One region of the Allobrachymonas sp. genome, then DNA from elsewhere that is predicted to be linked to it. Evidence: predicted binding sites of a transcription regulator. Region 1 holds the regulator's gene; each other region holds the start of a gene.
What was found. The regulator sigma-54, encoded in region 1, starts transcription at its own class of promoters, with help from an activator protein. The targets are predictions, from matches to a motif close to TGGCANGNAANCTGCTTT.
Positions count from the first base shown of each region.

Region 2: ACE3P9_RS05050 (DUF2126 domain-containing protein) is a predicted target of sigma-54. The motif match lies at 5,031-5,048, and genes of this name have one in related genera.
Region 3: ACE3P9_RS03745 (formate/nitrite transporter family protein) is a predicted target of sigma-54. The motif match lies at 3,242-3,259, and genes of this name have one in related genera.

Region 1 is NZ_JAYRLV010000002.1:95,082-105,140, forward strand. It holds gene ACE3P9_RS02940 (hypothetical protein) at 379-846, shown strand; gene ACE3P9_RS02945 (hypothetical protein) at 882-1,205, opposite strand; gene ACE3P9_RS02950 (helix-turn-helix transcriptional regulator) at 1,296-2,189, opposite strand; gene rpoN (RNA polymerase factor sigma-54) at 2,694-4,409, opposite strand; gene lptB (LPS export ABC transporter ATP-binding protein) at 4,467-5,288, opposite strand; gene lptA (lipopolysaccharide transport periplasmic protein LptA) at 5,285-5,968, opposite strand; gene ACE3P9_RS02970 (benzoate/H(+) symporter BenE family transporter) at 6,054-7,262, opposite strand; gene putA (trifunctional transcriptional regulator/proline dehydrogenase/L-glutamate gamma-semialdehyde dehydrogenase) at 7,432-10,059, opposite strand, start outside.
Region 2 is NZ_JAYRLV010000004.1:38,208-48,266, reverse strand. It holds gene ACE3P9_RS05055 (circularly permuted type 2 ATP-grasp protein) at 1-1,242, opposite strand, end outside; gene ACE3P9_RS05050 (DUF2126 domain-containing protein) at 1,266-4,832, opposite strand; gene menA (1,4-dihydroxy-2-naphthoate octaprenyltransferase) at 5,142-6,107, opposite strand; gene ACE3P9_RS05040 (ferric reductase-like transmembrane domain-containing protein) at 6,173-7,537, opposite strand; gene ACE3P9_RS05035 (hypothetical protein) at 8,021-8,617, shown strand; gene ACE3P9_RS05030 (C40 family peptidase) at 8,777-9,394, shown strand; gene groES (co-chaperone GroES) at 9,647-9,937, shown strand; gene groL (chaperonin GroEL) at 10,016-10,059, shown strand, end outside.
Region 3 is NZ_JAYRLV010000002.1:264,893-274,951, reverse strand. It holds gene ACE3P9_RS03755 (hypothetical protein) at 1-172, opposite strand, end outside; gene ACE3P9_RS03750 (protein kinase) at 401-2,173, opposite strand; gene ACE3P9_RS03745 (formate/nitrite transporter family protein) at 2,282-3,091, opposite strand; gene uvrA (excinuclease ABC subunit UvrA) at 3,342-6,431, opposite strand; gene ACE3P9_RS03735 (M48 family metallopeptidase) at 6,550-7,665, opposite strand; gene ACE3P9_RS03730 (YjgN family protein) at 7,685-8,941, opposite strand; gene ACE3P9_RS03725 (iron-containing alcohol dehydrogenase) at 9,181-10,059, shown strand, end outside.

The sequences.
Region 1 (10,059 bases):
TCCAAAATTACTTAGACACTTCTTCACACAAAAATACCACGGTATGCATGCATTATACACAACTCATGATCACCTCGAGACGGAATTGAGCTAATGCAGGAATAGTTATAACGTCAAAATAAATTACCGAATGAAAGAATAAAAGATGAAGTGAGTCCGTTCAACATGCCTGTCAAAAATTATGCTTATAGGCTATTCACATTAGCCATTTTATGCTACATCCTATTTTGTGGCCCCGGGACATACCCACGGAGTTCGGCAAGTGGCACTCTGCCTACGTGCGCTTTGCACGGTGGGAGGCCGGCGTAATCTGGGATCGCATTGCGCGCGCCCTGCAAGGCGATGCGGATCTTGAAGTGTTGTTCATCGACGCCACGATTGTTCGTACGCATCAGCACGCTGCCGGGGCACGGAAAAAACGGTACGCATCAGGACCAAGCCATCGGACGCTCCCGTGGCGGGCTGACCACCAAGATCCACGCCTGTGTCGATGCTCTGGCCAATCCGATCCGTTTGATCCTGACTGCTGGGCAAGTGGGCGATGTCACACAAGCAGCAGCGTTGATCGAGCATTTTGAGGCCGAGCCATCATTGCCGACAAGGGCTACGACAGCGATAGCCTGGTTCAGAGGATCGAAGGCAGGGGGCGCAAGCGATCATTCCCCCGCGCAGCAGTCGCAAGACACGACGTGCGGTCGATTGGCATCGCTACAAAGCCAGAAATCTGGTGGAGCGCTTCTTCAATCGTCTCAAGCAATTCCGCTGACTGACAATCCGCTACGACAAACTCGCCACACGCTTCAACGTATTTCTGCAACTCGCAGTGCATCCATCTGGCTAATGTGAACACGGCCTAGATAAACTGTTCCAGGCCTTGCTTTTTAACGGTCGCGGCTCCAGCGGCTCCACAGTGCATGGACACCCCATGCCAGTGCGGCGCACAGGAGGGTGCCGACTGTGACGGTGCCCAGCAGGACCAGGACGGGATGCGCGTCTCCCAGCCAGGAAGACAGGCCGAGCCAGGTGGTGACGTAGATGAGTCCGCAGCCCACGGCCACGGCTCCGAGGACGACTGCGGCCACGCTCAGGAGCACGCCCAGCGCCGCCACGGCCAGAATCACGACCCACTGCACGATCCACCACAGCAGGGCCAGTGCAGCGCCGACCACTACGAGGCCGACAAGAAGGGCAAGCAGGAATCCCATGGAGCAGATGTGCAGAGGTGATGAGGTAGGGGGCGGCGGTGGACCGGAAGCAAGCCTCCGTCAGGGCGCAGGAGTCGCCGCGCGACGGGTTCAGGCTGGTGTGGCGCCTGCCTGTGTCTCCAGGTCGAGGTAGTGCGTCAGGGTGCGGTGCAGGCGGGTGGCGTAGTCGGCGGGGGAGACGATGCGCACGTGCGGAATCCAGTAGCGGACGATGGGGAGGATTTGCTCGGGGTTGCGGATTTCGGTGCGGATGAGGAGGTGGTCGTCGGCTTCTTCGACGGTGGTCTGGGAAGGGACGAGGTCGCGCCGGCGGAAGTAGTACATGGCCATGCCGGTGACACGCAGGGTGACGAGGGTCTTGGGGCCGAACCAGATGCTGTCGGCGTGGGTGATTTCGGCATCGATGGCGGGGTCGGGAAGATAGGGGGTGGCGGTGACGGCCAGGTGGGTGCAGCGCTGCAGGGTGAAGGTTTTGAGCACACCGGCATCCATGGCCACCAGGTACCAGATGCCGTGCTGGTTGACGAGGCGGTAGGGGGCAATGGTGCGGGCCTTGTCTGCGTAGACGATGTGGCACTGCAGGCGGTCACGGATGGCGTCGTCGAGGGTCTGGAAGGCGCGGTTGCTGGCGCGCTCGTGCTCGTAGGCTGGGCCCTTGACCAGGTAGCTGCGGGCGCGGTCTCCGTCGAGCAGGGGGAGCAGGAACCGGGTGCCGTGCTCGGGGAACAGGCCGTCGGAGCCGAGCAGCGTGACGAGTGCCTGCAGGTGGCGGGGCTCGATGCGGCAGCCAAAGCCGGGGGCCAGCTCGTAGAGGCCGTCTTCGCGCAGGCGGATGATGTCGCCGAGGCGCTGGAGGTCGCGGTAGATGGTGCGCTCGGTGACGCCGAATTCGACGGCGAGGATCTGCCGGTCGAGCGCCTGCCGCTGGTAGAGCCGCTCCAGCATGATGCCGAGGCGGCGGGCCAGTTGCTCGTTGTCTGCCATGAGTCGTGCTCCCTGAGAGTGTCTGTCCCTCTGCTCCGGGCCAAGGCGCCTCTCTGGTTCGGTGGCGAGGCATGGATGGGGGGACGGGTGCACCGAGTATAGAAAGCGTCCCTGACAGGTGGTGTCAGCGAGCAGGCAGGACGTGCCTGCACAGGGGGTGCTGCCGCTCCGGCTGCCCGGCGACGGGAGGTTTTTGCAGCGGTGATGGTGAGAGTGGCGAAGTGAGTGGATGAATGTTCTGCGGGGACCATGTGTTCCCGCATGTGCTCCCCGATATACACGACTCATCCTTCAGGCAGTCCGGGAGTTCACCGTGGAGGGCTCTTTCAAGGGCATCGCGCAGGAGGGGCTGGTGGCCCTTGCCGCGCACAGGGGCAGCGATCTGGTCTGGTCGCCCTCTGGCGCGAGAGTCGGATGGCCATGCGCTGCAGCGCCGGGCGCCTGGGCCTGATGGCTTTGGGGCACCCCATTCCACACCCCGTTCCATGCAGATGCGACGCCTCCCTACCCCAGCACCTTGCGCAGATGGGCTGGGGGGATGCGCAGGGCTTCGCGGTATTTGGCTACGGTGCGGCGGGCGCACTGGACGCCGCGTTCCTGGAGGAGTTCGCAGAGGCGGTTGTCGCTGAGGGGCTTGGCGGGGGGTTCGTCGGCGATGAGTTTCCCGATCATGGCGCGCACGGCGGTGCTGCTGGTGGTGCTGCCGTCTTCGCTGGCGAGGCCCGAGGCGAAGAAGTACTTGAGCTCGAAGGTGCCCCAGGGGGTGCTCATGTATTTGGCGCTGGTGACGCGGCTGACGGTGGATTCGTGCAGGCCGAGTTCGTCGGCGATTTCGCGCAGGACGAGGGGTTCCATGGCCAGTACGCCCTGCTCGAAGAAGCGGTGCTGGCGCTCGACGATGGCGGTGCTCACGCGCAGGATGGTGTCGAAGCGCTGCTGGATGCTCTTGACCATCCAGCGGGCTTCCTGCAGGCGCTGCTGCAGGGCCTGGATGCCTTCGCCCTTGTGGTGGCGCAGGGCGCTGGCGTACATCTCCTGCACGCGCACGCGGGGCATGACGGCGGGGTTGAGCTGCACGCTCCAGGGGCGGCTGGCGGCGTCGCGGCCCTGGTTGGCGCGCACGAGCACGTCGGGGATGACGATGTTGCGCTCGGTCTGGGCAAAGGCGCGGCCGGGCTTGGGTTCGAGGGTGGCGATGAGCTGCATGGCGCTGCGCAGGTGCGCGGCCGAATAGGGCAGCAGCTTGCCGAGGCCGCGCACGTCGCGCCGGGCAAGGTAGTCGAGCGGCTGGCGGCAGACGTCGAGGGCGACTTCGCGCGCGAGCAGGCGGGGGGTGTCGGCGTCGGGGATGTCGAGGGCACGCAGCTGGAGCTGCAGGCATTCGGCCAGGTCGCGCGCGCCGACGCCGACGGGGTCGAGCGACTGAAGCAGGCGCAGGGCCATGGTGAGGTGGTGGAGGAGTTCGGCGTGCTCCTCGGCGTCGCGTTCGGGGTCGCCGGTGGGGTTGCGCTCCTGCAGGCTCTGGGCGAGTTCGCCGAGGGTGTCTTCGAGGTAACCGTCGTCGTCGAGGGATTCGATGAGGAAGTACAGCGCGGCCTGTTCGCTGGTATCGAGGCGCAGGGCCAGGGCCTGGCGGTGCAGGCAGTCCTGCAGGCTTTCGTGGCAGCCGGCGCGCTCGATGGCGGAGGGCTCGTCCTCGTCGTCGTCATGGCTGCTGCCGGCGCTGCTCACGCGCAGGCTGTCCCAGTCGTCGTCACCATCGCTGCTGCTGGAGAGGACTTCGTCGTCGCCCGAGGTGGCAGGGCTGTCGTCGCGGGTGGAGCCGGCGCTCCAGTCGTCGGTCTGGGCGTTGGCGAGGTCGGTGTGGTCGGGGGCGTCGCTGGAGAGGACTTCGCTGGTGTCGGGGGCGTCGGCGCCTTCGGGGTCGTCGTAGCCGCCTTCGGCTGTGGCGCCCATGCCGTCGTCACTGCCTGCCTCTGCGCTGGGGCCGGTGGTGGCATCGACATCGCCGGATGCGTGGCCAGCAGCGTCGGGCTCTGACTCGGAGGCTGCCGCGTCCTCGGCGCTGGTGTCCTGCTCCAGGAAGGGGTTGTCGGCCAGCATCTGGTCGATCTCCTGCTGCATGTCGAGCGTGGAGATCTGCAGCAGGCGGATGGACTGCTGGAGTTGCGGCGTGAGGGAGAGGTTCTGCGCAGTGCGCAGCTGCAGTCCTGCTTTCATGGCACGGAGGGCGGCTTCGGAAGGTACAGCGGGAAGCGGCTCATGGACGGAGTCCGCTCACATGCGGAAGTGTTCGCCGAGGTAGACACGGCGCACTTCGGCGTTGGAGACGATCTGCTCGGGCGTGCCCGAGGCGAGCACGGCCCCTTCGCTGATGATGTAGGCGTGGTCGCAGATGCCCAGGGTTTCGCGCACGTTATGGTCGGTGATGAGCACGCCGATGCCGCGCGCCTTGAGGAAGGCGATGATCTTCTGGATTTCGATGACGGCGATGGGGTCGATGCCGGCGAAGGGCTCGTCGAGCAGGATGAAGCGCGGCTGGCTGGCAAGGGCACGGGCGATTTCGACCCGGCGGCGCTCGCCCCCGGAGAGTGCGAGCGCGGGGGTGTCGCGCAGGTGGGTGATGTGCAGGTCGGCGAGCAGGGCATCGAGCTGGGTGTCGATGGTGGCGCGGTCGAGCGGCTTACCGTGGGCATCGACCTGGAGCTCCAGCACGGCGCGGATGTTGTCCTCGACGTTGAGCTTGCGGAAGATGGAGGCTTCCTGCGGCAGGTAGCTCAGGCCCATGCGTGAGCGGCGGTGGATGGGCAGGTCCTCGACGGGCTGGCCATCGATGGAGATGGCGCCGCCGTCGGCCCGGATGAGGCCGACGATCATGTAGAAGGATGTGGTCTTGCCGGCTCCGTTGGGGCCGAGCAGGCCCACGACTTCGCCCTTGCGCACGCTCAGGGACACGTCCTTGACGACGCGGCGGCGGCCATAGGCCTTCTGGAGATGGCGCACGCACAGTTCGCTGCCGTCGGCAGGCGGACGGCCCTGGCTGCCGCCCTCGCAGCGGAGGTCGGCGGCCGGGGCAGATACGGGAGCGGCATCGCTCATGGGCGGCCTCCGATGGTGGCGCTGGAGCGCAGGGTGGTGACGGGAGCCGACGCGGCGCGCGCCCCCTTGCTGGCGGCCCGGGTGGCGGGCATGGGCAGGGCGGATTTGCCGCCGCTCTGCCCCACGGGATTGATGACGGCGCGCACCCGGCCGGCCGGCACGGCCCCTGCGGCAGCGCCCCCGGCGCCGGTGGAGGGGCCGCCGGCCACGTTGTAGACCTCGGTGAGGTCGTTGTAGACGATGGTGTCGCCACGGACTTCGTCGGCGAGCTGGGTGCCCACGAGGCGGCGCATGCGGGCGTTGCCGGTGAGGCGCGCGATCTGGGTTCTGTCGTCCCGCTCGATGCGGTTGGCCTCGCCCTCGATGTACTCGTTGAGTCCCTCGCGCTTCTGGCGCATGAAGGCCTGGTGGCCCGCGCTGCCTTCGGCGTACATGAACTGGTTGCCCTGCGGATCCTGGCGCACCTCGACCTTGTCGGCACGCAGCACAATGGTGCCCTTGGTGGCCACGACCCGCCCTGTGAAGGTGGTGATCTTGTGCGCATCGTCGTAGCGCATGGCGTCGGCCTCGATGTTGAGGGGCTTGGCGCGGTCGGCCAGCTCGGCGTGGGCGGTCTGCACCAGACCCAGGCAGGCGACAGCCAGCGCGAGGGCCGGCAAGGCGGAGGACAACGGTTTCATGTTCGGCACGATTCTTGCTCGTTGGACGTATGGTCCATTGTAGCGATGCCGGATGCCTCCCGCGCGGGCCGGGCCGAAGAGCCGTTCAGATGCGGCGGCGGGGCATGTAGTCCTGCACCAGGAGCGCCACCACCCCGGCCACCACGCCCCAGAAGGCCGAACCCACGCCAGCCACCTCCACCCCGCTGAGGGTGACGAGAAAAGTGATGACGGCCACATCGCGGTGGCGCGTCACGTCGAGCGCAGTCACGAGGCTGCTGGCAATGGTCGAGAGGAGCGCAAGCCCTGCAATGGCGGCAATGAACTCGTGCGGAAAGGCCATGAGCAGGCCCGTGACCACGGTGCCGAAGAGGCCGATGAGCAGCATCCACAGCCCCCACACCACGGCGGCGACGTAGCGGCGGTCGGGGTCGGGATGGGCTTCATCGCCCATGCAGATGGAGGCGGTGATGGCGCTGAAATTGATGGCATAGCATCCCAGCGGCGCCAGGGCGAGCCCCACCATGCCGGTGACGGTGACGAGCACGGACGTGGGCAGCTCGTACCCGGCGGCACGAAAGGCTGCCACGCCCGGCAGGTTCTGCGATGCCATGGTGACGACGAACAGCGGCAGCGCCAGGCTGGTGATGGCTGCCATGGAAAAGACCGGCGCCGTGAAGACCGGATGCGCCCAGTCGGCATGCAGATCGTGCAGCGAGAGGTGCCCGCCGAGCGCGACGAGCACCACCCCGACGGCCAGCGTCCACACCACCGCATAGCGCGGGCTCAGGCGCTTGCCGAGCAGGTAGGCCAGCAGCATGCCGATGACAAGCACCGGGGCCGAGCCCGCTGCCGCGAATGCCTGCATGGAAAACCGCGCCAGCACTCCGGCGAGCAGGGCCGCCGCCACCGACAGGGGAATGCGGTTCATGACCCGCTCGAACCAGCCCGTGAACCCGCAGACGGTGATGAGCGCGGAGCTGACCATGAAGGCCCCCACCGCTTCCGGCATGGTGAACTGCCCCGAGGCGGCCGCCGTGGCGAGCACCACGGCCCCCGGGGTGGACCAGGCAATCATGACCGGCTTGCGCAGCCACAGCGAAGGCAGGATGCTGCAGACGGCACACCCGAGGCAGACGGCCCAGATCCAGGAGGTGATTTCGGCGGGAGTGGCGCCAAAGCCCTGTGCCGCCCGGAAGATGATGGCCACCGAACTGGTGAAACCCACCAGGGTGGCCACGAAACCTGCGACAAACGCCGTCAGGGAGAAGTCGCGCACGAACTGCAGTGGCGACAGACGTTGGGTCCAGTGCATGACGGACGTCCTGCAAAAAGCAAAGTCCCGATTGTGGCAGGAAAGTCGACATCGCTCAGGCACCCCGCACGCCCGGCGCCGGGCCGGGGTGCCGTGCCGGTACCCCTGCGGCAGGGGACCAGACGCCAGCCCGGGGCGGCGAGCCGGGCTGCCGTCCCGGGCCAGTGGCTCAGCCGATGGTCATGAGGCTGGCGTTGCCCCCTGCAGCGGCGGTGTTGATGCTCAGGCTGGTTTCGGCGACGAGGCGCACGGGGTCCCACGAGGCTCCGTCTGCCACCTCGCCCGAGGACAGCCCATACACCGGCACCAGTGCCCCGGCGCGTCCAGCCACCTCCTGCTGCACCTGCAGGAGCACGTCGGCATCGCCCTCGAAGAGCACGGCGGCCACCGGCTCCGCGTGCGTGCCGAGGCTGGCCTGTGGTCCGGCCACCACGGCCGCCTCCTGCACCTCGACCGGCAGGCCGGCCTGCCAGGCGCACAGCTCGGAGGCGAGAGCCTCGTCCCGCACCTGCCACAGCACCCGGTTGCCCGCAGCCAGCGCGGCCATGAGCTGCATCTGCGCCCCGGCCAGCGTGGCCGGCATGCACCACACGGTGCCGCGCGGATGGAGCTGGTAGCGGTTGCTTTCCCCTGTCGGCCCAGGCAGGCGCCAGGGGGCAGCGAGGAGCGGCGTGGCCGTCATGTGGGCCAGATGCTCGGGGTCCTGCGCATGAATGCCGTGCAGCCCGAACCAGCCATGCCAGGCATCCCACACCGCGCGCGCCTGGCGCAGCGGCGAGAGGGCGGCCTGTTCCTCGGGGGTGAGGCCATGGGCCTCCCGGGCCGGGGCAATGGCTGTGGAAGCCTCGGCCGGCGCCAAGCCTGCCAGCAGGTTCTGTCCCAGCGGGCGCTGCGCCAGCAGGCGCGAGAGATACAGCGGGCCGCCTGCCTTGGGCCCGGTGCCCGACAGTCCCTCGCCCCCGAAGGGCTGCACCCCCACTACAGCGCCGATCACGTTGCGGTTCACGTACAGGTTGCCTGCATGCACGGCCTGCGTGACCTGGGCCACGGTTTCGTCGATGCGGGTATGCACCCCGAAAGTGAGCCCGTAGCCGGTGGCATTGATGGCGTCGATGAGTGCAGGCAGCTCCTCGCGCCGGTAGCGCAGCACATGCAGCACGGGGCCGAAGACCTCGCGGCGGAGCTGGCCGAGGCTGCCGATCTCGATGAGCGTGGGCGGCACGAAGTGGCCCTGCCCTGCCCCTTCGGACACGGGAGTCTGGAGCACGCGGCAACCTTCCTCGCGCAGCCGGGCAATGTGCGCCTCGATGACTTCGCGGGCCGGGGCGTCGATGACGGGGCCGACATCGGTGTGCAGGTGGTCGGGCCGATCGACCCGCAGGGTCTGCATGGCCCCTTCGAGCATGTGCTGGATGCGGTCGGCCGCTTCTTCCTGCAGGCACAGCACGCGCAGCGCCGAGCACCGCTGTCCGGCCGAATCGAAGGCGGAGGCGAGCACGTCGGCCACCACCTGCTCGGCCAGCGCGGAGGAATCCACCACCATGGCGTTCTGCCCACCCGTTTCGGCAATCAGCGCCACGGGCCGGCCATGCCGGTTGACCCGCTGTGCGAGCGTCGCCTGCAGGATGCGTGCCACCTCGGTCGAGCCGGTGAACAGCACGCCCTGCACGCGGGCATCGGCCACCAGTGCGGCGCCCACCGTCTCGCCCCGTCCCGGCAGCAGCTGGATGGCCCCGGCCGGCACCCCGGCCTCGCGCAGGATGCGCACGGCGGCGGCGGCAATGAGCGGCGTCTGCTCGGCCGGCTTGGCCAGCACGGCATTGCCTGCCGCAAGCGCGGCCGCCACCTGCCCCGTGAAGATGGCCAGCGGAAAATTCCAGGGGCTGATGCACAGCACCGTGCCCAGGGGGCGGTGGGTGTCGTTGGCAAAGCCTTCGCGCACCTGCGCCGCGTAGTAACGCAAGAAGTCCACCGCCTCACGCACCTCGGACACCGCATTGGGCAGCGACTTGCCGGCCTCCCGCACGATCAGCCCCATGAGCTGCTGCATGCGTGATTCGAGCAGATCCGCCGCGCGGCACAGGCACTGGGCCCGCTCGGCGGGTGCCGTGGCCTGCCAGATCGGCTCGGTCGCTGCGGCGGCGGCCAGGGCGGCGTCGATGTCGGCCGCGTCGGCCTCCACCACCTGCCCCACCACGTCGCGGTGGTCAGCCGGATTGCACACCGGCTGCAGGCGCTCGGCCGGCCAGACCGTTTCGGCACGCCCATCGCCAATGAGCGGAGCGGCCTGCCACACCTGCACCACGCTGTGCAGCAGCCCGGCCGTGAGCGAAGCCAGACGCTGCTCGTTGGCCAGATCCAGGCCCTGCGCCAGCAGGCGTTCATCGCCGAACAGGGCGCGCGGCAGCGGAATGCGCGGGTGCGGCGTGCCCAGCGGCACCCCCTCCCGCTCGGCCACGGCCCGGGTCTCCTCCACGGGGTCGACGGTGAGCGACTCGACCGGCACCGCCGGATCGCCGATGCGGTTCACGAACGACGTGTTGGCCCCGTTCTCCAGCAGGCGCCGCACCAGATAGGCCAGCAGCGTCTCGTGCGAGCCCACCGGCGCATACACCCGGCAGGGACGCTGGTACTTGCCGGCCGTGATCTCTTCGTACAGCGGCTCGCCCATGCCGTGCAGGCACTGGAACTCGAACTGCCCGCGGTAGTAGTTGTTGCCTGCAAAGTGGTAGATGCTCGCCGCCGTCTGCGCGTTGTGCGTGGCGAACTGCGGATAGATCGCATCCGGCGCCGACAG
Region 2 (10,059 bases), on a different contig from region 1:
CTGGCGTGCCGGTGCGCCCGGATACGGCGCCGGATAGGTCGGCTTGATGACGCAGCCGTCGATGAGCCCCAGGGCCTGTTCGCGTGCGGCTGCCTCGCCGCACCACCAGGTCGGCAGGGCAGGCAGCGCCAGCTCCTCACCGATGAGGCGACGGGCCAGCGCGGGCAGGAAGCCGAGCAGCGCCCCGGACTCCAGAAACCCGGCCCCCGGCGCATTGGCCATGAGCACATGGCCGGCACGGAGCGCCTCCAGCAGACCGGGCACGCCCAGCTGCGAATCGGGGCGCAGCTCCAGAGGGTCGAGGAACTGGTCGTCCATGCGCTTGATGAGCACATCGACCCGTTCGAGGCCCTGCAGGGTCTTGAGGTAGAGCCGGCGGTCGCGCACCGTGAGGTCGCTGCCCTCCACGAGCGAGATGCCCAGATAGCGCGCCAGATAGGCATGCTCGAAATAGGTTTCGTTGTAGGGCCCGGGGGTGAGCAGGGCAATGTGCGCATCCTCGCCGGCAGGGCTCGCCTGCCGCAGGCTGGCCATGAGGCTGCGATAGGCCCCTGCAAGCCGCCGCACGTGCATGCCGTCGAAGGCCTGCGGGAACTGGTGCGAGACGGCGTGGCGGTTCTCCAGCAGATACCCCAGCCCCGAAGGGGCCTGCAGCCGCTGGGAAACGATCCACCAGCCGCCCTCCGGCCCCCGTGCCAGATCGAAGGCGGCAATGTGCAGCCTCCGCCCGCCCACCGGCGTGACACCGTGCATGCAGGGCAGGTAGTCGGGGTGCCCCTGCACCAGCGCAGGCGGCAGCAGCCCCTCGCGCAGCAGATGCTGGGGGCCATAGACATCGGCCAGGATGTGCTCGAGCACCCGCACCTGCTGCAGCACGCCCTGGCGGATGTGGGCCCAATCGGCCGCGCCGATGAGCAGCGGAAACAGGTCGACGGCCCACGGGCGCTGCACATCGCCGTCACCGGCGTAGACGTTGTAGCTGACATCGTCCTCGCGGATCTGGCGACGCAGCCCCTGCAGGCGTGCGTCGAGCGCGGCGGGATCGGGCCGCGTATGGCGCCAGAAGTCGCGCCACGCCGGCGCCAGATCCTCCTGCCGCAGGCCGGGCAGATCCAGCCGCCCCCCCTCGCAGCGCGCCTGCCCCAGCAGCTCGCTGAAGCGCAGCACGCTGCCGGGAGCGCAGACAGGGGGAGACGCCGGCACCAGGCCGGGCGGAGAGGAGGAAGAAAGCACGAAGGACACGTCCCGGATTGTCCGCTTCCGGCTCAGTATCTGGAAGCCGCAGGATGGCGGCGCAGATCCAGAGTGAACGGAAATTCACGGTCTGCCAGCATGGAATTGCTGGTGGGCAGCGCGTTGCGGGCCAGATCCAAGGTGCCAGGCGTATGGCCGAGCCGGAAAAAGCGCGCCAGCCGGCGGCTTTCCGCCTCGTAGGCGTTGACGGGCAGCGTCGCGTAGTTGCGTCCACCCGGATGGGCCACATGGTAGGAACAGCCGCCGAGCGAGCGCCCCATCCAGGTGTCGACCACATCGAAGGTCAGGGGAGCATGCACCCCAATGCTGGGGTGCAGGGCGGACGGCGGATTCCAGGCCTTGTAGCGCACCCCGGCCACCAGCACCCCGGCCTTGCCGGTGGGCTGCAGGGGCACCGGCACGCCGTTGCAGGTGATGGTGTGGCGGGCCGGGTTGAAGCCCCGCACCTCGACCTCCAGCCGTTCCAGCGAAGAATCCACATAGCGCACGGTGCCCCCCCCGCCGCTTTCTTCGCCCATGACGTGCCAGGGCTCCAGCGCGCTGCGCAGGGTAAGCGTGACGCCGTCGGCCTCCATGTCCCCGATGTGAGGGAAACGGAACTCGAAATGCGGAGCGAACCACGCATCCTCGAACGCGAATCCAGCGGCACGCAGCTCGGACATGACATCGGCAAAGTCGGCCTGCACAAAGGTGGGCAGCATGAAGCGGTCGTGCAGCTCGGTGCCCCAGCGCGTCAGGGGAGCGCGGTAGGGCTCACGCCAGAACCGGGCAATGAGCGCACGCATCAGCAGCTGCTGCACCACGCTCATGCGGGCATGGGGCGGCATCTCGAAGGCACGCAGCTCCAGCAGCCCCAGACGGCCGGTGCTGGAATCGGGCGAGTAGAGCTTGTCGATGCAGAACTCGCTGCGATGGGTGTTGCCCGTGACGTCGATCAGGATGTTGCGCAGGCTGCGGTCGACCAGCCAGGGCTGCATCTGTTCGCCGTACTTGGCCTGTGCCCCGTGGATTTCGGCCAGGGCGATTTCGAGCTCGTAGAGCTGGTCGTTGCGTGCCTCGTCCACCCGGGGGGCCTGACTGGTCGGGCCAATGAAGAGCCCGCTGAACAGATAGGAAAGACTGGGGTGGTTGTGCCAATAGGACAGCAGGCTGGCCAGCACGTCGGGCCGGCGCAGGAAGGGGCTCTCGTCAGGCGTGGCGCCGCCCATCACGAAGTGATTGCCACCGCCCGTGCCGGTATGCCGTCCGTCCGTCATGAACTTCTCGGCGGAGAGCCGGCAGTGGAAGGCCGCGTCGTACAGGAACTCGGTACGCGACACGATCTCGCGCCAGGTGCGGGCAGGCTGGATGTTGACCTCGATCACTCCGGGGTCGGGCGTGACCTGCAGCATGGTCAGACGGGGATCGCGGGGCGGCAGATAGCCTTCGAGCACCACGGCCACATCGAGCGCCTCGGCGGTGCGCTCGATGGCGGCCACCAGGTCGAGGTAATCCTCCAGCCGCACGACCGGGGGCATGAACACATACAGCGCCTGATAGCCCTTGGAGGGATCCTTGGGATCGACGATGCCCGTGGTGCGCCGCGTGTCGCGCGCCTCCACGCACAGGGCGGTGCGCACGATCCACGGTGCCGATTCGTACAGCCGCGGCTTGCGCTCGCGCAGCTGCCCGCTGGCCATGCCGTCGTCATCCGCGTCCTCGTGCATGCCCACCATGCCGCCACCGGCGAGATTCTCGCTTTCGCGACGGTGGTGCCTTGCAGCGGCCCCCTCCTTCTGGCAGGCGGCCGCGTCCCTGCCTGCGGCAGCGCGTGCCTGCGCGCCCGGGCGGTCCTGTGCGGGCTGGTCGGCACCGGTGCTGTCGAGCTCCTCGCGCGGCTCGAAGGGATCGACCGGCACGGGCACCGCGCGGTCATCGGCGGCCACCCAGGGCAGCCGGTCGAGCGGCAGACGCAGCCCCACCGGGGAGTCGCCCGGAAGCAGATAGAGCTGCCCTTCGCGCAGATGCCAGGGGCTGGTGGCCCAGCGGGGGGCATGCTCGGCCGTCAGCTCGGCGTAGGTGCCCACTTCGGAGACTGCCTGCAGAGGCAGCACGTAGCCCACAGGCCGTGCGAGGCCCTGTCCGAACACGCGGCCCAGCCGGGCACGCTCCAGACTGTCGTCGAGCCGCGCATCCTGCGGCGTGACGTTGCTGGGCAGACGCTGCTCGCGCCACAGGTGATACCAGGTGTCCTCCAGCGCTGGCATGACGTGGCTGTCGGTGATGCCCAGCTCCTCGGCCAGCTGGCGGATGAAGCGGTCGGCATCTTCCTGGGTGTAGTGCTGGGGCGTGCGCTCATCGGCCAGACGGGCCGGGTTGTGCCACACGGGCTCGCCGTCGGTGCGCCACAGGGCCGAGAGGGCCCACCGCGGCAGCTGCTCGCCCGGATACCACTTGCCCTGCCCACAGTGCAGGAAGCCCCCTTGACCATACTGGTCGCGCAGACGGTGCAGCAGCTCGATGGCCCGTTCCCGCTTGCGCGGCCCGAGCGCTGTGGTGTTCCACTCTGGCGCGTCGCGGTCGTCGATGGACACGAAAGTCGGCTCACCCCCCATGGTGAGGCGTACATCCCCCTCCTGCAAGGAAGCATCCACGGCATCACCCAGGGCGAGCACGCGCTCCCACTGCGCATCCGAATACGGCAGCGTGACGCGGGGGGTTTCCAGAATGCGGGACACCGACATCTCGTGGCTGAAGGTCACCTCGCAGGGATCGACCAGTCCCTCGATGGGCGCGGCCCCCCCGGGCTGGGGCGTGCAGGCCAGCGGAATGTGCCCTTCGCCCGCAAACAGTCCCGAGGTGGCATCGAGCCCCACCCAGCCGGCCCCCGGCAGGTAGACCTCGCACCAGGCGTGCAGGTCGGTGAAGTCATGGTCGGTGCCGCTGGGGCCGTCGAGCGACTTCACATCGGGCTTGAGCTGGATCAGGTAGCCGGACACGAAGCGCGCCGCCAGCCCCAGATGGCGCAGCAGCTGCACCAGCAGCCATGCCGAGTCGCGGCAGGACCCGCTGGCCTTGCCCAGGGTCTCCTCCGGCGTCTGCACGCCGGGTTCCATGCGGATGAGATAGCGCACATCCTGATGCACCCGCTGGTTGAGCGCCACCAGAAAGTCCACCGTCGGCGTGGCGCTGCGGTCCACGCCTGCCAGATACTTCTCCAGCAGCGGCGTGAGCGGGTCTGCCGCCAGATAGGGCGCCAGCTCCTGCTGCTCCAGCTCGCCATAGGCAAACGGAATCTGCTCGGCCTCGGGCTCCAGGAAGAAATCGAACGGATTGAACACCGCCATTTCCGCCACCAGATCCACCGTGACCTTGAACTCCTGCGTGGGCTCCGGGAACATCAGGCGCGCCTGGTAGTTGGCGAACGGATCCTGCTGCCAGTTGATGAAATGCTGGGCCGGCTCGACCTTGAGGCTGTAGGAAAGGATGCGACTGCGGCTGTGGGGGGCTGGCCGCAGGCGCACCACCTGCGGTCCGAGCTGCACCAGGCGGTCGTACCGGTAGTGGGTGACGTGGTGAAGTGCGGCGTGTATCGACATGGCTGTGCCCTGCTGGATCATCGGCCCGCGCTCCCGAACAGGGGAGACACGGTCCTGGAAATGGAAGTTCCGCTCATTCTCGTGCGAACGGAAGGCTTCCCTGCGAATCGTGCATCACGAAAGGGGCCTGTCTTCCTCATGGGCGCCGAGGCATGGAAGGCCGGCGCCATGAGGAAAACGGGGCCCTGTCTGGTCAGTCAAGCAATACACATGCCAGCTGCACCCCCTGGGGCTGCAGGGCCGTGCCTAGCTGGCTCCCCCCTGCTCCATGCACGGCCATCGGCACCCCCCTGGGGGCAGATGCACCACTCAGGCTGCCGCGCCGGCAAGCCCCTGCGCTGCGGCCCAGGTCAGCACAAATCCCAGCTGCACCATCCCGGTGCGCGTCAGAACCCGGTTGTAGCCCTTGCCTGGCGCGTGGCGCACAACATCGGTCACCTGCCTGAGCGCAGGCACGAGCATCACCAGCGGCAGAGCCATCCAGGGCGAATTCGCTGCCGGCCCGATCAGCGGCAGAATCACAAACGGAAACAGCATCGCCCCTGCATACAGAAGTCGGCTGGCCGGCAGACCCAGCCGCACCGCCAGCGTGCGCTTGCCCGCCCGCACATCGGTCGCACGGTCGCGGGTGTTGTTGACCAGCATGACTGCCGCCGCAAAGGCTCCCATCGCATGCCCCATCCACCAGACACGGGCTGTGGGCACGCCGGCCTGCAGCCAGAAGGTACCCCCCACTGCCGCCAGGCCAAAGAAGCACCAGACGAACACTTCCCCCCACGGTCCATAGGCAATCGGACGCGGCCCCGAGGTATAGGCCCAGCCACACACCAGTGCCAGCAACCCTGTCGCCACGATGGGCCAGCCCCCCACTCCTGCCAGCACGATGCCAAGCAGGAATGCGCCCCCCATCGCCAGAAATCCCGCACGCCTCACGGCGGCAGCTGGCAGCCAGCCACTGGCCACCGCCCGCGGAGGCCCCAGTCGATCGGGCTGGTCGGCCCCCTTCTCGTAGTCGCCCACATCGTTGAGCAGATTGGTGCCGATCTGGATGCACATGGCCGCCAGCAGCGTCACCAACGCCAGCAGCCCGTGCAGACGTCCTGTCTGCAGCCAGGCCAGCATGCACCCTGCCACTACCGGCGAAAGGGTCACGGTCAGGGTGTAGGGCCGGGCCGCCAGCCACCAGGCATGCGCGGCAGACGGCGCAGCCGAACCGGCAGGCGCGGGGACAGGGAGAACATCGCCCCGCAGGGATTCATCGGAAGAAGCAGACATGGCGCCCCATTGTAGGGGAGGGCCGGAAGCGCCCAGCCCTCCCATGGGCCGCAACGCCGCCCCTTTCAGCGCATGGCAAACAGCTCCTGATGGAAGCGCCCTGCCGGCAATCCCTGCGCCAGCAGATCGGTCCGCAGCGCCGTGCCGAATCCTGCCGGGCCGCAGAACCAGACACTGGCCGTGCGCCATTCCGGCACGGCCGCACGCAGGCGTTCGCCCGTCAGGCGTCCATCACGCGCATCGACCAGCACATGCAGGTGCACCCCTGCTGCAGCCGCATCGGCCTCCAGCAGCGCGAGCGCCTCGGGGTCGAGTTCCGTTGTGGTGTGGAACAGATCCACCTCGGGCGCATGGGCACCCTGAGCCCGCTCCTGCGCCATTTCCTTGAGCCGCGCCACAAAGGGCGTGATGCCGATGCCCCCTCCCACCCAGATCTGGCGGGGAGCATCGTCATTGAAGGTAAAGCACCCATACGGCCCTTCCACCGTGGCCGGCATGCCGGGCTGCAGCGCCTGCGGCAGAGTGGCGGTGTAATCGCCCAGCGCCTTGGTGATGAACGTGATTTCCCGCGTGGCGGGATCCCACTGCGACGCGATCGTGTACGGATGCGCCCCTTCCGCACGATGCGTGGTCACAAAGGCAAACTGCCCTGCTTCATGCCCCGGCCATCCGGAAGCAAGCCGCAGTGTGGTGCGCACCACGCGCAATGCAGGCAGGCGATGCACCTCCAGGATCTCGCCAGACACCTTGCGCCCGGCCCCCACGCGCCCCAGCAGCACCATCAGGGCAGCCACCACTCCGGCCGCAGTCAGGACGGCCATCAGCCATCCCACCGGCTGGGACCAGTAGGCATACTTGAGCAGCACCACCGTATGAAAGGCCAGCACCAGATAGGCCACGGCCAGCAAGCGGTGTGTCTTGGCAAACAGCCGGTAGGGGAACCACTTCACGAGCGCCAGAACCATCAGCACCACAGCCCCATAGAAGGCCCACTCTCCCATCGATTCGGCCAGATGGCGCTGCGTGTTGAGCCACTGCTCCAGCGTCACAACCGCCTGTGCCGCCCCTTCTCCGCCGCCTCGGGGGCCACGGCGTGCGGGGCGCTCCAGCCAGCCCCAGTCCACCATCCACTTCGTCCCCTTGGACATCCACCAGTGCACCACCGACACCACCAGCGCCGTGATCCCCAGCCATTTGTGCAGGCGGTACATCTTGTCAAGCCCATTGAGCCGGGCCTCCAGCCACCGCGGACGGGTCGCCAGCACCATGCCCACGCTCATCACCGCCATGGCCACCACGCCGGTGAACTGGATAAAGACCTCCCTGAACGGGAAATACCTGAACGGCTGCACCCACAGCGTATCGGCCATGAACCACAATCCCGCAGGCACCAGCAGCACCAGCCACCACCCCATCTTGATATTCTTCATTCTGTCCTCGCAAAAAAGTTCCGGACTCCGTGGTCCTCACGCACAGATAGAGTGCATCCCGACCCCGAAGTTCCCGTATCCATGTTCACCTTGCCGCATGCCTCTTAAGCTTCCCTGAACCGCCTGGCGCCGTCCACCTTGCCCCAAGCCGGGCGCCGGCGCCCCCATACACGCTGTCACACCTGCCGCTGAACTTTGCAGCCGCCATGTGATCTGCCCTTACACACTCATTTCCATCTTCCGACGAACATCCCATGACTGCCATCCTCCCGATCCGTCCTTCCGCTGCCCCTGCGCGCGCCCTCCGCGGGCCCGCCGCCCTGCTGCTCACCGGTCTCACCCTGCTGACCTCTTGCCTGCGTTGCGCCCCTGCCCTACGCCACGATCGACAGCGGTGTCTGGAGCGATGTCGGGGTCGTCCAGCCCGACCCGCTGCTCATTCCCTACGACCCGCCGCCGGTTCTGGTCGAAACCCCGCCCCCCATGCCCTTCATCGGCGCCATCTGGATCGGCGGCTACTGGACCTGGCAGAACCAGTGGGTCTGGGCGCGCGGCCACTGGGCCAGTGCCCCGCGTCCGGGCTATACCTGGATGCATCCCTACTATGCCCATCGTGGCAATGGCGTCGTGTTCGTCAATGGTCACTGGACTGCGCCTGGCCACCGCTTCGTGCCGCCCGGCCCCTCTACCCCCCTGCATGCGGTTCAGGCCCCCGTCAACGGACGTCCGTGGGGAGCCACCGCCCCTCACGCCCCCACAGCGCCGGCTGGCAACCCCACGGGCTGGATGCATGCCACGCAGGGCCGTACAGCGCCTGCAGTTTCCCCGGCGGCCCAGCCCGGCACTCCTGCTCCAGCCGCTGTCCCACGTCCTGCCTGGATGTCACAGCGCCCGCGCACCTTGCCGAACTCTCCGGCGGCCGAGCAGCGCCGCATGGCTCCCCAGGCACAGCGTGTGGAACGTGCCCGCACGTTCCAGCGCGATCCCCGAGCTATCCAGCAGCCACAGCAGCAGCGCCCCAACAACCGGCCCCAGGAGCATCGCGAATCTCACGATTCCCGGAGTGAACCCCACTTCTGATCCCCCCCCTGCGCGCCTCCCTGCCGCCCCCTGCTGCAGACAGGGCGACAGACAGGCCGGGGGATTCGCAAACGGCACCCCAGGTGGTACAACGTGCGCATGGCATCTTCCGGAGCTTTCCCGATGCGCCCCCTGCCGCCCCCCACCTCCTCTCTTTCCATGCCCGCGCTGCCCCCCGCCCTTCGGCGGGAGGGGGGGTCTGATTCTTCGACTCAAGACCTCGCCTCGCGCCGCCACCTGCTGCTCCTGGCCGGGGGAGGCTGCGCAGCCCTCCTGCTCGCGGGCTGCGCCAGCCCTGCCCACACAGCCCGTCGGCGCTCTTCCGGCACCTCCCTGGGCACGCTCCGGACCGACTACCCCTCCATCGCCCTGCTGCATCCGCTGCAGTTTTCCGGCGACCTGCGCGAAGCCGCCATTGCCCGGGCCATGCTCGCCATCAACACACCCTACACCTACGGCGGCAATACGCTGGAAGGAGGCTTCGACTGCAGTGGCCTCGTGCAATACGTCTTCAGCGGCATTGCTCCCCGTGCCTTGCCTCGCAGCACCCTGCAGTGGGCCCAGTCGAGTCGCCCCCTTGCCGTGAACCAGCTGCAGCGGGGTGACCTGGTGTTTTTCGATACCTCCGGCAGCCCCTTCTCGCACATGGGCATCTATATCGGCCGCCGCGAATTCATCCATGCCCCTTCTTCGGGGGGCATCGTGCGCACCGCCAGCCTCTACAGCCCCTACTTTGCCTCCCGCTTCAACGGTGCACGCACGGTATTCCGCGGGTGAGCCACCCGGCATGGCACCCGGTGCCATGCGCAAGTTTTGCCCATCCGCCTCTTGAATCCCCCTGGATCGCCCTTATCATTAGCACTCGCCAGGGTAGAGTGCTAAAGCCATCCACGCATGTGTGCCGGGATGGCCAGCCGCCTCTGCCGGCCGATGCTTTCCCCGTCCTGCACGGACGCGTTTCCGTGCAGGCAGGGAACATCCCCTGTTTCAACTGTTTGTCTCATCACGACTTACTTTCAAGGAGAGTCCATGAACCTGCGTCCCCTGCACGATCGCGTGATCGTCAAGCGTCTGGAAAACGAAACCAAAACCGCTTCCGGCATCGTCATCCCCGACAACGCCACCGAGAAGCCCGACCAGGGTGAAGTGCTGGCCATCGGCCCCGGCCGCATCAACGACAAGGGCGAAGTCAAGCCCCTGAACGTCAAGGTCGGTGACCGTGTGCTGTTCGGCAAGTACAGCGGCCAGTCCGTCAAGGTCGACGGCGAGGAACTGCTGGTGATGAAGGAAGACGACATCTTCGCCGTCGTCGAGAAGTAATACCCACCCCATCCCGCACGGATGCGTGGCCGCATGGCACAGGCATCCTGCACCACTGAATCACTGGAGAATTTGCAAATGGCAGCTAAAGACGTAGTTTTCGGCGCTGACGCCCGCGCCCG
Region 3 (10,059 bases), 170 kb from region 1:
TGGTTTCCTTGGGAGGCGAAATCGCAATGTCATGCCGCTCGCAGTAGCCCCTAATCAGCACTTCGACCATGTTAGCGATGGATCGATGTTCCTGATCTGCTGCTGCACGAAGCGCTTCCTTGAGTCCGGGGTCGATACGAAATGTGAGCGTGGCGGTTTTGCCTGTGGCCATGACTCTCCCCCCAGAAACCACTGTAAAAGTACTGCACTTTACAGTATCGATGTGCTCTCGGCAACGTGGAGTGGATCAAAAATTCACCTCGACCTGTGCCTTCTTGATACTCCATGCTGTTGCTCACGCGCCATCCCACGATACGCCGTGCATAGACGTCGATGACGAAGGCCGCGTGTATAGTCAGCCCTGTCCTGCTTCAGTTCTCCATCCGCAGGTCGCAGGGGCTCACCGACCCGCGTGCATCCGGGCCAGCAGGTACAGCAGGATGAGCGTGCAGGCGAGGCCGACGAGGGCCAGGACTTTCCAGAACTGCACGGGGTCGCGTTCCACCCAGGGGGTGCGGTGGCGGCTGCGGTAGCCGGCGTGGGGGTGCCGCAGGTCGTGCAGGAATTCGGCCACGTCGGCCTGGCGGCGGTGGGGGTCGATGTCGAGTGCCTTGCGCAGCGCGTCGTCCACCCAGCCGGGGATGGCGGCGTGGGCAGGGGCGGCGCCGTCGCGGCAGAGGGAGCGGTAGCCCTGCCCGATGCGGCGCTGGTCGGCCCGGGTGCGTGCCTGTGCCAGCCGCGCGCCATAGGGCAGTGCGCCGCAGAGCATCTGGTAGGTGATGACGGCGAGCGAGAACAGGTCCGAGGCGGGCGAGGGGGGCAGTCCGGCCACGTATTCGGGGGCCATGTATTGCAGGGTGCCGGGGGGTGTGTCGTCGTCCGGGCGGGGGTCGAGGCCGGCCACGCGGACGGCGCCGAAGTCCACCAGCCGCACGGTGCCGGTGGTGTCGATCATGATGTTTTCGGGCCGCAGGTCCTGGTGCAGGATTTCGAGGCGGTGCAGGGCGCGCAGGCCCTGCCCGATCTGTTCGACGATGCGGCGCACGGTGTCCAGATCGGGGTGGGGGTGGTCGGTCATCCACTGGGTCAGTGTCTGGCCCTCGATGAATTCGAGCGCGGTGTACAGCGCGGTGCGACGGCGCTCGGGAAAGGCGGCCCCGACCACATGGGGGTCGTGGATGCGGCGGGCCACCCATTCCTCCAGCTGCAGCCGTTCCAGAAAGGCGGCGTTCTCGCGCATCTCCACCGAGGGGGCCTTGATCGCCACGCGGCAGCCGGTGGCTTCGTCCTCTGCCAGAAACAGGTGGCTGCGGCTGGTCACGTGCAGCGGGCGCACCAGCCGATAGCCGTCCAGGCGCAGGCCGGACTTGAGCTCCGGAACGGGCAGGGTCAGGCGCTGCTGCTGCCGGTCGGGGGCATCGGGGGCGGGCAGGGCATCCACCCGCACGAGCTGCAGGCTCAGGTTGTCGGTGCTGCCTGCGTCCAGTGCCTGCTGCACGAGGCGCTGGGCGGCTTCCTGCAGATCACCGGCACAGGCGGCCAGCGTCTGCCGGATGTCGGCTTCGCTCAGGTGGGCATAGGCACCGTCGGTGGCCAGCAGGTAGATGTCGCCCGCCGACAGGGGCAGGGCCAGGTAGTCGATGCGCACCTGCGAGTCGGCCCCGAGGGCGCGGCCCAGGTAGCTTTCTTCGGCCGATACGGTGACGCGATGGTCCTGCGTGAGCTGCTCCAGGCCGTCGGCGCTCAGGCGGTAGATGCGGCTGTCGCCCACATGGAAGAGGTGGGCCGTGGCCGAGCGCAGCACCAGGGCGCTGAAGGTGCAGACATGGCCCTTGTCGCGCTCGTAGCGGAATTCCCCGGCGCGGCTCTGCGCATGGAGCCATGCGTTCAGGGCCACCAGCACCCGTTCGGCCGAGGTCTGGACGCTCCAGGTGTCGGGGGTGCTGTAGTAGTCGGCCAGGAATCCCGTGACGGCGGTCTCGCTGGCCAGGTGGCTCACGGGGCTGCTGCTGATGCCGTCAGCCACCGCGCAGGCCACGCCCTTGCGCTCCAGCAGGGCGCCCTGCGCGATGCGGGCGCCCACGCTGTCCTGGTTGAGCGGCTTGCGGCCTGCCTCGGTGCACTGGCCCACCGAGACGCGCAGCAGCGCGGGAGGTGCGGTGGCGGCAGTCATGTGTGTGGGCCTGTGGGAGTGGCCGCGCGGCAGCGAGGGGCTGGTTCGGTGCCCTGCCGCGCGGTCGGCGTCCGTGGATCAGTCAGGCATGCAGACGGCGGAGGCGGTTCAGGCCACGCGCTTGGGGGCCGTGCGCACATGGGTGGAGTACAGCGTCAGCCCCACAAAGGTGATGCCGCCCACCAGATTGCCCAGCGCGGTGGGGATTTCGTTCCAGATCATGTAGTCGGCCACCGAGAACTTGCCGCCCATCATCAGGCCGGACGGGAACAGGAACATGTTCACCACCGAGTGCTCGAAGCCCATGTAGAAGAACACCATGATCGGCATCCACATGGCGATGACCTTGCCCGACACATGGGTCGAGAGCATGGCGCCCACCACGCCGGTGGAGACCATCCAGTTGCACAGCACGGCGCGCAGGAACAGCGTCAGCATGCCGGCTGCGCCGTGGGCGGCGTAGCCCAGCGTGCGGCCTTCGCCGATGCCGCCGATCTTCTGGCCCACGATGGACGGGGGCGTGGTGAAGCCGTAGGTGAAGATGATGGCCATGATCAGCGCCACGAGCAGGGCGCCCGCGAAGTTGCCCACGAACACCAGCCCCCAGTTGCGCAGCACGCCGCCGAGCGTCACGCCGGGGCGGCGGTCGAGCAGCGCGAGCGGCGCCAGGGTGAACACGCCCGTGAGCAGGTCGAAGCCGAGCAGGTACAGGATGCAGAAGCCCACCGGGAACAGCACCGCGCCCAGCAGGGGCTGGCCGGTCTGGACGTTGATGGTCACGGCAAAGCAGGCGGCCAGGGCCAGGATGGCACCGGCCATGAAGGCGCGGATCAGCGTGTCGCGCGTGGACATGAAGATCTTGGATTCGCCCGCGTCCACCATCTTGGTGACGAATTCGGTGGGTGACAGATACGACATCTTGGGGTTCTCCTCTGGATCGGAATGGGGCATCGCGCCGGATTCGATGCACCGGCGGTGCCCGCATGGGGGCGAATCCGGTGCGCCATGGCGGAAAAACAGGGCGTTTTTCCGCCCTGAGCCCACCGATGGGCTCAGGGTGAGGCCATACATGCAGATTGCATGCCAGTTTCGAGGGGAAACCCGCAGAGGCGCTGCGGGGGAGCGTTCAGGGTGAGCGTGGGGGCGAACGCAAAAGCGCAAGCGCCGTTCAGGCGCGGGAGCGCAGCAGCCGCCCCAGATAGCGGCCGGTGTGGCTCTCGGGCACTGCGGCGACCTGCTCGGGCGTGCCCTGCGCCACCACGGTGCCGCCACCTGCCCCGCCTTCGGGGCCCATGTCGATGATCCAGTCGGCGGTCTTGATGACGTCGAGGTTGTGCTCGATGATCACGATGGTGTTGCCTGCATCGCGCAGCTGGTGCAGCACCCTGAGCAGCAGCGCAATGTCGGCAAAGTGCAGGCCCGTGGTGGGCTCGTCGAGGATGTAGAGCGTGTGGCCGGTGTCGCGGCGCGAGAGCTCGAAGGCGAGCTTGACGCGCTGGGCCTCGCCGCCCGAGAGGGTGGTGGCACTCTGCCCGAGCCGGATGTAGGACAGGCCCACGTCCAGCAGCGTCTGCAGCTTGCGCGCGATGGTGGGCACCGCGCCCAGGAAGGCATAGGCCTCCTCCACCGTCATGTCCAGAATGTCGGCGATGTTGCGGCCCTTGTACTGCACCTCCAGCGTCTCGCGGTTGTAGCGCTTGCCGTGGCAGACGTCGCAGGGCACGTACACGTCGGGCAGAAAGTGCATTTCCACCTTCACCATGCCGTCGCCCTGGCAGGCCTCGCAGCGGCCCCCCGCCACGTTGAACGAGAAGCGCCCCGGCCCGTAGCCGCGCTCGCGCGCCATGGGCACCTCGGCCATGAGCTCGCGGATGGCGGTGAACAGGCCGGTGTAGGTGGCCGGGTTGCTGCGCGGGGTGCGCCCGATGGGGCTCTGGTCGACGTTGATGACCTTGTCGAACTGCTCCAGCCCCTCGATGGCCTCGTGCGGGGCGGGCTCGGTGTGCGCGCGGTGGATGGTCTGGGCCGCTGCGGCATAGAGGGTGTCGTTGACCAGGGTGGACTTGCCCGAGCCGGACACGCCGGTCACGCAGGTCATGAGGCCGACCGGAATGTCCACCGTGACTTCGTGCAGGTTGTGTCCGTGCGCGCCGACGATGGTGATTTTCTGCAGGCCGGCATGGGGGCCCGCAGCGGGGGTGTCCGCGGTCTCGGCGGCACTGTCGGTGTCCCTGCCGCTGCCGCCGGCAGGCCGGGCAGAGGCAAAGCGGGGCGTCTTCCGGGCCGGCACGGGCGCGCTGGCGGCCCGCTCCGGCAGCCAGGCCACCCGGTGCGCGGGCACTTCGATGCGCAGGGTGCCCGCCAGATAGCGGCCGGTGAGCGAGTCGGGCGAGGCGAGCAGGTCGTCCACGGTGCCCTGTGCCATCACGCGGCCGCCGTGCACGCCCGCCCCGGGGCCCATGTCCACCACCCAGTCGGCGGCGCGAATCATGTCCTCGTCGTGCTCCACCACGAGCACGCTGTTGCCCAGATCGCGCAGATGCTGCAGCGTGACGATGAGGCGGTCGTTGTCGCGCTGGTGCAGGCCGATGCTGGGCTCGTCGAGCACATACATGACGCCCGTGAGCCCCGAGCCGATCTGCGAGGCGAGCCGGATGCGCTGGGCCTCGCCGCCCGAGAGCGTCTCCGCGCTGCGGTCGAGGCTCAGGTAGTTGAGCCCCACGTCGTTGAGAAAGCCGAGCCGGTTGGCGATCTCGCGCACCACCTTGGCAGCGATCTCGGCCTTGGCGCCCTGCCACTGCAGGGTGCGGAAGTAGGCGAGCGCATCGCCCAGCGTGGCCCGGCTGATTTCGTAAATCGCGCGGCGCTGTTCGCCCTCGCCCACGTACACGTGGCGCGCCTCGCGGCGCAGGCGTGTGCCGTGGCAGGCGGGACAGGGCTGGATCTGCCGGTAGCGGGCCAGATCTTCGCGCACCACGGCCGAATCGGTTTCGCGGAAGCGCCGCTCCATGTTCGGGATCACCCCCTCGAAGGGATGCTCCTTCACCACTTCGCGCGCCTTGCCGCCCCGGCCTTCGGCCTGGTAGGTGAAGGCGATGGCCTCCTCGCCAGAGCCGTAGAGCACCACCTGCCGCACCCGTTCCGGAAGCGACTCGAAGGGCGCCTCCACATCGGCGCCGTAGTGCCGGCACACGCTGTCGAGCAGCGGGAAGTAATGCGGATTGCGCCGGTCCCAGCCCCGGATGGCCCCGCTGGCCAGGCTCAGGCTCGGAAAGGCCACCACGCGCTCGGGGTCGAACACCTCCACCGAGCCGATGCCGTCGCAGGCCGGACAGGCCCCCACGGGCGAGTTGAACGAGAACAGGCGCGGTTCGAGCTCCGAGAGGCTGTAGTTGCACACCGGACAGGCATACCGCGCGTGGTAGGCGTGCTCGCGGCCGCTGTCCATTTCCATGGCGATGGCGCGGCCATCCGCCAGGCGCAGCGCAGCCTCGAAGCTCTCGGCCAGCCGCTGGCGGGCGTCGGCCCGTACCTTGAGCCGGTCCACCACCACGTCGATGTCGTGTTTCTCGGTCTTGACCAGCGCGGGAATGCGCTCGCTGTCCACGATCTCGCCGTCGACGCGAAAGCGCACATAGCCCTGCGCCTGCATCTGCTCGAACAGATCGGCGAATTCGCCCTTGCGCTCGCGTGCCACCGGCGCGAGCACCATCACGCGCATGTCTTCGGGCAGGCCGAGCACGGCATCGACCATCTGGCTCACCGTCTGCGCCTGCAGCGGCAGGTGGTGATCCGGGCAGTAGGGCGTGCCCGCACGGGCAAACAGCAGCCGCAGGTAGTCATGGATCTCGGTGACCGTGCCCACGGTCGAGCGCGGGTTGTGGCTGGTCGCCTTCTGCTCGATGGAAATCGCAGGAGACAGCCCCTCGATCAGGTCCACGTCGGGCTTGTCCATGAGCTGGAGGAACTGCCGCGCATAGGTCGACAGGCTCTCCACATAGCGCCGCTGCCCTTCGGCATAGAGCGTGTCGAAGGCCAGGCTCGACTTGCCCGAGCCCGACAGCCCCGTGATCACCACCAGGGCGTGGCGCGGAATGTCGAGGTCGATGTCGCGCAGGTTGTGCGTGCGCGCCCCCCGCACACTGATGTGCGTGAGTGCATGCGGCGCACGCAGGGCTGCGGGCCGTGCGGTCCCCGAGTCGGTGGCGGCAGGGGCGGAAACGGAAGCAGACGGGGAAGAGGTTTTCTTGGCAGGCATGCGGCGGGGCCGGCGGGCTGAGTGCCGGAAAAAACAGAAGGCAACCGGCAATCATAGTCCGCCCGTCGCGTGGACGGAAACAGACGGATATCGCTACCCTCCGGCCACAGTGGCGCGCCTACGGCTGCGCTCCCCGCGCCGCCGCCTGGAAGAAGGCAATGCGGTCGACCGTGGCCGGATGGCTCGAAAACGCGATGCCCAGCCGCGACGGGCGCGAGGCCGCCCCCTTCTCGTGCGACAGGGCCTGCATGCGCTCGAAGAACCGCACCATGGCCTGCGGCGAAATGCCTGCTGCCCGCATGAAGCGCACGGAATACACATCGGCCTGGTGCTCGGCACCGCGCGAATATCCCATGTTGAGCAGCAGCACCGGCGCCATGGTCACAAAGCTCGCATAGTCCCCGAACGCGGCCGCTGCCACCACTCCCAGTGCGGAGGTCTGCACCAGCTGGCGCATGCCGTCGCGGTGCACCACATGGCCCATTTCGTGGCCGAGCACGCCCAGCACCATGTCGTCGTCGTTGCCTGCCGTGGTCACCAGTTCGTCGAGCAGCACGATGGTGCCGCCGGGCAGCGCAAAGGCATTGGGGCCCATGCGCGGTGCGCTGCGAAACAGGAGCCGGTAAGTCGGCCGGGCCCCACTCGCAGGCGCCAGCGCAGCCATGCCCGCCTGCAGCCGCTGCGTCAGCGCTGCCTGCCGTGCCGCGGGCAGACGGCTCGGGGCCAGCAGCTGTCCTTCGACGCTCTGCAGGGCCGAGTCGCCCACCATGGCGTCGATGCGTGGCGGAATCAGCGTCACCACGCCGCGGGCCATCAGGGGCAGCCCCCAGCGGTAGGCAGCCAGCAGCAGCACTCCCAGCACCAGCAGCGCCAGCAGGGTGCGTCGCCCGCTTTGCTGCGCGCGCACCACCAGCGACTCGGGACGCACGGCCTGCAGGTGGGTGGCAGCCCAGGCATCCCAGGCCGCGCGGTCGAGCGATTCGGCGCTGCTGCCGTCGGCCAGCGTGACCGTGCGGGTGCCGCCCTGTGTGCGCTCGGTCCACCGGGCCTGTCGCGCCGGGCAGGCGGTCAGCACACGGCCTGTCACGGCATCGAGCACCTGCACGCTCTCTTCTTCGAGGCGCAGCCGTGCGGGGCGGCCCTGCGCGTGCTGGCCGTCGAACCAGAACACCCGCACGGTGTCTTCCGTCCTGCCGGGAGCTGCATCGGGGGGCAAGGGGGCTGGAGCGGGCATGACCACGGCGTGCCCTTCTTCAGAGACCGAAATCGAAGTTCACGAACTCCATGGCGGCGTCCCCCATGGCGTCGTTGTCGCCGTCGCGGCTGGACCCGTGCAGGCGTTCGAGCGGCATGCGGGCCCGCAGCACCGTGGATTCGAGCACCAGCCGGCGCGTGGCCATCACGGCATAGGGCCAGTACAGCCCGAGCGTCAGGCCGATCAGGAGGTAGTTCTTGAACTGCAGCAGCAGGTAGCGGCCCAGCGAGAGCGTGGTCCGCAGCCGCAGATGGCGGTTGCCCGTGCGCGACCACTGCAGGTTGTAGAGCCGCACCTTGAACCAGTGCCGCCCCACCAGCAGCGCAAGGAGAAAGCCGGCAATGCTCCCGAGCAGCGACAGGGCCAGCATCATGCCGAAGCTGGCATGGCCCGAGCCAAAGACCAGCCGCTTGAGGGCCGCACCCCCCGCCACCAGCAGCAGCCCTGCCAGAAACAGGGCCACGAAAACGCCCACTCCCGACGCCAGCAGGCGGTAGTAGTCGGCAGCCGTGGCGCGGTATTCCATTTCCTCCTGCCCATAGCGGATGTGGCCCTGCTGGTAGCGCTTGTAGCGCCAGTAGAAATAGGGCAGCGCCAGCGAGAACAGCACCCCCGAGCCCAGCATCCAGGCCTGGTAGACCACAGCATGCGTGCCGGTGCGCAGCGTGCCGCGCCGGTCGAGCTGCGAGAGGTCGATGTCCAGGCCCCAGGCCAGCAGCGGCCCGGGCAGCAGCAGCCACAGCAGCGGTACCAGCAGGGCCCGGTAGGCCTCGCCCGTGGTGCCGGTGAAATGGAAGCGCAGGCCACGCCAGCTGGTGTTGGCAAGCCGGAAGCGCTGCGAGCCCCGGAACAGCGGCGGAAACAGCGCCACCATCAGCAGGGCAATGAGCACGGCGGACGCGCCGCCCGCCACGCGGTTGCCCATGCCGTACACCGCCAGCAGCACCCCTGCGAGCAGCGAGCCGCGCAGCATCGAGCGCGGATTGCCGTGAAAGTCGAAGGCATGCCCGTCCACCCACGTGCAGTGGTAGAGATACTGCAGCTTGCGCCGGCGCGCCCACGGCCAGTAGATCCCGAAGGTCACGATCACCAGCAGCAGATTCACGATCCAGATGCGGAAGTATTCGCTCCCCGTGCCGCTGAAGTGCACCGGATAGTCATGGATCGGGATATGCCTGCTCCTGCCCGTGGGCGATCTGTGCAGGCTCGGGCGCCTTTCGGGGGCGGCGTACAGGGTCTGGATGTCTGCGGGCATGGTGGGGGCAACGCGGTAAAAAGAAGGATTCCGGCGTCCTAGTGTAGTAGGCGAAACACCTCGTTCGCCGGGAACCCTGCGGACTCTTGCAGGACACGCCCCCTACGCCGGATTCCCCCATGGCAGCGGGGCATCCTGCCCCAGGCGTGCAGGCCGCGCGGGGGCGCCGCACAATGGGCCGTCGGACAGGCAGCCTTGTCTTCCCCTGAACCAGGATTCGTACAGGAGCGATCATCATCATGCAGAACTTCGATTTCCAGAACCCCACCCGCATCGTGTTCGGCGAGGGCACCATCGCGCAGCTCTCCACCCTCGTGCCGCCCGCCGCCCAGGTGCTGGTGCTCTACGGAGGCGGCAGCGTGACGCGCAACGGCACGCTCGACCAGGTTCGTGCCGCACTGGCCGAGGGCGGCACCCGTACCGTGCACGAGTTCGCCGGCATCGAGCCCAACCCGTCCTTCGAAACCCTGATGCGTGCCGTGGCCGAGGTGCGCGAGCGGCGCATCGACTTCCTGCTCGCGGTGGGCGGCGGGTCGGTCATCGACGGCACCAAGTTCGTCGCGGCCGCTGCCTTGCTGCCCCCCGAAGAGGATGCCTGGACCATCCTGCAGACGCATGGCCGCTCCATCACCCGCGCGCTGCCGCTGGGCACCGTGCTCACGCTGCCGGCCACCGGCTCCGAGATGAACTCCGGGGGCGTCATCACGCGGCGCGCCACCCACGACAAGCTCGGCTTCATGAGCCCGCACACCTTCCCCCGGTTCTCGGTGCTCGACCCCACCCGCACCTACACGCTGCCGCTGCGGCAGGTGGCCAACGGCATCGTGGATGCCTATGTGCACATCATGGAGCAGTACCTCACCTACCCGGCCGACGCCATGGTGCAGGACCGCCTGGCCGAGGGGCTGCTGCGCACCCTGGTCGACATCGGGCCCCGGGCCCTGAGCGAGCCGCAGAACTACGCCATCCGTGCCAACTTCATGTGGACTGCCACTCTGGCGCTCAATGGCCTCATCGGGGCTGGCGTGCCGCAGGACTGGGCCACCCACATGATTGGCCACGAGCTCACCGCCCTGCACGGCATCGACCATGGCCGCACGCTGGCCGTGGTGCTGCCG